DNA from 2 places in the Ruminococcoides sp. genome. Region 1 is predicted to be linked to the other one. Evidence: predicted binding sites of a transcription regulator. Region 1 holds the regulator's gene; the other holds the start of a gene.
The links. The regulator HrcA, encoded in region 1, represses chaperone genes, less so after heat shock. The targets are predictions, from matches to a motif close to TGTTAGCACTCNNNNNNNNNGAGTGCTAACA.
Positions count from the first base shown of each region.

Region 1 (2,409 bases):
CTGTTTCGCCGAGGTAAGCCTCTGCATCTGACTTGAGCTTCTGAAGAATCATTGCTGAAATCTCCTGCGGAGTGTAGCTCTTGCCGTCAATTGTTACCTTGTGAGCAGTACCCATTTCTCTCTTGATTGATGCAACTGTTCTGTCAGGGTTTGTGATAGCCTGACGCTTGGCAACCTGACCGACCATTCTTTCACCGTCTTTTGAAAAAGCAACAACAGACGGAGTTGTTCTTGCGCCTTCTGCGTTAGCGATAACTACAGGCTCGCCGCCTTCGATAACTGCTACGCATGAGTTTGTTGTACCTAAATCTATACCTATTGTCTTAGCCATGATAAATTCCTCCAATTGAATTTTTAATTGTTTTTGTTTGTGTGTTTTCTGCTGAATATTTATATATGAAATCAGTCACAGTTGGCAACCTGTACCATTGCGTGACGGATAATTTTGTCACCGATTTTGTAACCCGTCTGATAAACGGCTGCGATTGTGTCGGCACCGAGGTTTTCGTCCTCAATCTTTGAAACCGCATTGTGCAAGTTCGGATCGAATGCATCGCCTGCTTTGCCGTAGGACTCAATCTTTAGCTTTTCAAAGCTCTTTGCAAGCTGATTTGAAATAAGCTCAATACCCTTGATGATATCGGGATCGGCATCTTTCAGATTTGCAAGAGCAAGCGTTACGCTGTCTGCAACGGGAAGAAGCTCGATACAAGCCTTTGAAGTTGCATCGTCATAGATTGAAAGCTTTTCGTTTGCCGTTCTTTTACGGTAATTGTCGTACTCGGCGGCAAGACGCATATACTTATCCTTCTGTGCCGAAAGCTCATCTTCAAGAGCCTTGATTTTATCCGCATTTTCATCCTTTGCAGGCTCTTCGGTATTTTCAGTCTCGGTTTCTTCTGCGACTGTTTCTTCGGAAACCTTTTTTTCTTCGGTTTTCTCGGATTTTTTCTTAGTCATCTTTATCCTCCTTCAAGGATTTTTATTTATCATATTTCTATCAGCTCATCAATGAGAGTGCTAACGCTTTCGGACACACATTCAAGAATTGAAATTGCTCTTGCGTAGTCCGTTCTCACGGGTGCTATCACCGCAAGCACACCTGACGGATTGCCGTCAAGTCGGTATCGTGTGGAGATTACCGCACTCCCTGCAAGCTCTGTTCTGCTGTTTTCGCCGCCTATGCTGACGGAGGTGTCAAGCGGAAGATTTTCAAGCATTTCCGCAAGGTCGTGTCTGTTGTTCAAAAACTCCATAACATTTCGTGCGTTAAGAAAATTGACATCGGACATAAACAATGGCTTTGTCACACCGCTGAGATAAACGCTGACTTCCTTTGCCGTTTCACAAGCCTCCATAATTGCCACAAGCACTCCCGGGGTAAACATTGAAAGTTCACCGAGCCTTGCCGCCGCTGTCTGTATGAACGGTCGGTTGACCGATGAAAGCTTCATTCCCGAAAAGATTTCGTTAAATGCCTTGTCAAACACGGTCAAAAGTTCGGGATTCAAAAGGAAATCGCAGCGGAACAGCTTTGTTTTTATGATTCCGTTTGAGGCAATCACAACAGCCATTGCCGTGTGCGAACCCGTCTGAACAAATCTTATTCTGTGGATTCTGCTTTCCTCACCCGAAGGTGTTGTTGTTACCGCCGTGCAGCCTGTCAGCCTTGAAATAACACCGCTTGCCTCTTTGAGGATGCTCTCGGGGGAATCTGCACTTTTGTAAAGCTCGGATTCAACATATTCCCGTCCGCCTTGGGTTACGGGGGTAATTTTCATCAGATTGTCGATGTAGTATCTGTAGCCCTGCAGCGTTGGAATTCGTCCTGCCGAGGTGTGCGGCTGAACCAAGTAGCCTTTATTTGTAAGGTCTGCTAGGTCATTTCGCACCGTTGCCGATGAAACCTCAAGTCCCGTTTCGTTAATCAACGCTTTTGAACCAATCGGCTCGCCTGTGTTGATATAGCTTTCGATTACTGCCGATAATATTTTCTTTTTTCTTTCAGCCAGCTCCATACCGTTCACCTCATTTCGTGTCGGTTTTTGCTGTTTTAGCACTCTCAATAGGTGAGTGCTAATTGCTATACTCATAATATAATACCAAAGTCAGTAAAAGTCAAGCGTTTTTGAAAAAATTTTTCGTTTTCAGAAAATCTTCACATAACACGGTTTGACATTGTGCCGAGGATACTCTATAATCTACTTATCAGTAATGTTTAAGGGTGAATTTTATGGGCGAATTTCTTCAGAATATGTATGTATGGCTTTGGGCGGCTCTTGCAATATTAATGATTATCGTAGGAATCAAATATCGCCACGAACATCAGGGCTTGCTTGCAGTTTTAATGGCTGTGTTTTTTATCTTCATGACCGTATGGTACGGACTGCGAACCTTTGCAGGCTACCC
Region 1 covers NZ_DBLZMS010000002.1:242,063-244,471, forward strand. Annotated here, with positions in the region: gene dnaK (molecular chaperone DnaK) at 1-331, opposite strand, end outside; gene AC2HW8_RS02860 (nucleotide exchange factor GrpE) at 403-960, opposite strand; gene hrcA (heat-inducible transcriptional repressor HrcA) at 990-2,018, opposite strand; gene AC2HW8_RS02870 (hypothetical protein) at 2,234-2,409, shown strand, end outside.

Region 2 (2,409 bases), on a different contig from region 1:
GATTACCGTACCGCCTGTGAGTGTTGCGATATCCTGAAGCATTTCTTTTCTTCTGTCGCCAAAGCCCGGAGCCTTTACGGCAACACAAGTGAATGTACCTCTGAGTTTGTTAAGTACGAGAGTTGTAAGAGCCTCGCCCTCAACATCTTCGGCAATGATAAGGAGCTTCTTACCCATCTGAACAATCTGCTCAAGAAGTGGGAGAATTTCCTGTGTAGTAGAAATCTTCTTATCTGTGATAAGGATAAGCGGATTGTCAAGCTCTGCAACCATCTTATCTGTATCTGTTACCATATAAGGAGCGATGTAACCTCTGTCAAACATCATACCTTCAACAACCTCGCTGTATGTTTCGGCTGTCTTTGATTCCTCAACTGTGATAACACCGTCTGTTGTAACCTTTTCCATAGCCTCGGCAATAAGCTTACCGATGAATTCATCCTGTGATGAAACTGTTGCAACTCTTGCGATATCATCTGTACCGGATACCTGCTTGCTGTTCTTCTTTACAGCCTCAACTGCAACATTTACAGCGTCTGCAATACCCTTTTTAAGTACCATTGGGTTAGCGCCTGCAGTTACATTCTTCATACCCTCTCTGATGAGAGCCTGAGCAAGAAGTGTGGCAGTTGTTGTACCGTCGCCTGCAATATCGTTAGTCTTGATAGAAACTTCCTTTACAAGCTGAGCACCCATATTTTCAAAAGGATCTTCAAGTTCAATTTCCTTAGCGATTGTTACACCGTCATTTGTGATGAGCGGAGCACCGAACTTCTTATCAAGAACAACATTTCTGCCCTTAGGTCCGAGTGTGATTTTAACGGTATCAGCGAGCTGGTCGATACCTTTCATTAAAGCTTTTCTTGCATCTTCGCCGTATGCGATTTGTTTAGCCATTGTAAATTACCTCCGTATATTTAGTTAATTATTCAAGAGTTGCGAGTATATCCGACTGGTTTACGATTGTGTATTCTTCGCCGTCAATCTTTACCTGTGTGCCTGCATATTTACTTGCGATAACCTTATCGCCTACGCTGACATACATCTTTACTTCCTTGCCGTCAACAACACCGCCGGGGCCAACAGCAACAACTGATGCGAACTGTGGCTTTTCCTGAGCAGCAGATGAAAGAATAATACCGCTCTTTGTTTTCTCTTCAGCCTCTTCAACTTTTAAAACGACTCTGTCGAGTAATGGTTTGATTGTCATAAATACAGCCTCCTGTAAAAATTTTAAATTGCTTTTAATTAATTAGCACTCTTGTTCCCTGAGTGCTAATTATATTTTATACCATTTTCAAGAAAAGTCAAGAGAAATTTGACTATTTTTGACCTTTATTTTGTGACAGTTTTCTGAAATTTTTTCCAATCTCAATTTTATCGAGTATTTTAAGATAATCAGTAACTATAACTGTTTTATATCAATAAAAAAAGACGGACTGAAAAAAGTCCGTCTTAAACATTGTTATTAATTTTATCTGTTTGATGATTGAGAACTTGTCTGTTTCTTGCCCTTGCTGACAACAAGAACTACCGTTGAACCGTATTCGAGAGTATCACCCTCAACATGTTCTTTGTAGCGGATTACCCTTCCCTCAGCAACCTTGTCACTGTACTCATATTCCGCTGTTGCAAGAAGTCCCTGAGCGGCAATATCGGATGCAACGGTATCAAGTTTTTCACCCTCAACCTTCGGCAGAGTCCTCATCTGTGATCCCTTGCTTACGCAAACACTCACTACTACTGAATCTTCCTGAGTAATTTTTGAACCTGCGGCAGGAGTCTGTGACATAATCTTACCTTCTGCATAATCATCGCTGTACTCATCGTTAAAGGTTCTGTAGATTGTGATACTGCTGTTGCTGTCAACACTCTTAACAGCCTCTTCATATGTCATTCCGATATAGTTAGGAACAGTAGCACCTGTCCACTCTGTGCTTTGAGTTGAGCTTTCACTCGCATCAGTATTATTTGAGAACATTCCGGCAAGCGGATTCTGCATAAGCCAGAACACACCGGCAATACCGAGAACAAGAACCGTGATAGCAGCCGCAATAATAATAATTGAAGCGTGTGACATACCGTTTGAAGTCTTGCGTGTACGCTCTGACTTTGTGAGGTTCATGCTTGCTGTTCTTGAAATTTCGTCCTGAATTGCCTTTGCTGTATGAGCAACGGAAAGCTGTGAACGAAGCTCGTCAAAATCTGTAATACGGTTTTCACGCTCAACCTGCAAACCGTTAGCAAGAGCCGAAACAACATGCGGAGGAAGTCTCTTTACGGTTGTTGTACTCATAAGAAGTCGGCTGTCCTTACGGCGTTCTACCGCACTCTTTGGCATATGACCCGTGAGGGCATAGAAAAGGGTTGCACAAAATCCATAGATATCCGTAATATCGTCAAGAGGAA
Region 2 covers NZ_DBLZMS010000003.1:162,108-164,516, forward strand. Annotated here, with positions in the region: gene groL (chaperonin GroEL) at 1-897, opposite strand, end outside; gene AC2HW8_RS04195 (co-chaperone GroES) at 926-1,210, opposite strand; gene AC2HW8_RS04200 (PASTA domain-containing protein) at 1,475-2,409, opposite strand, start outside.
Region 2: a site for HrcA is predicted at 1,251-1,281, ahead of AC2HW8_RS04195 (co-chaperone GroES). Genes of this name have one in related genera too.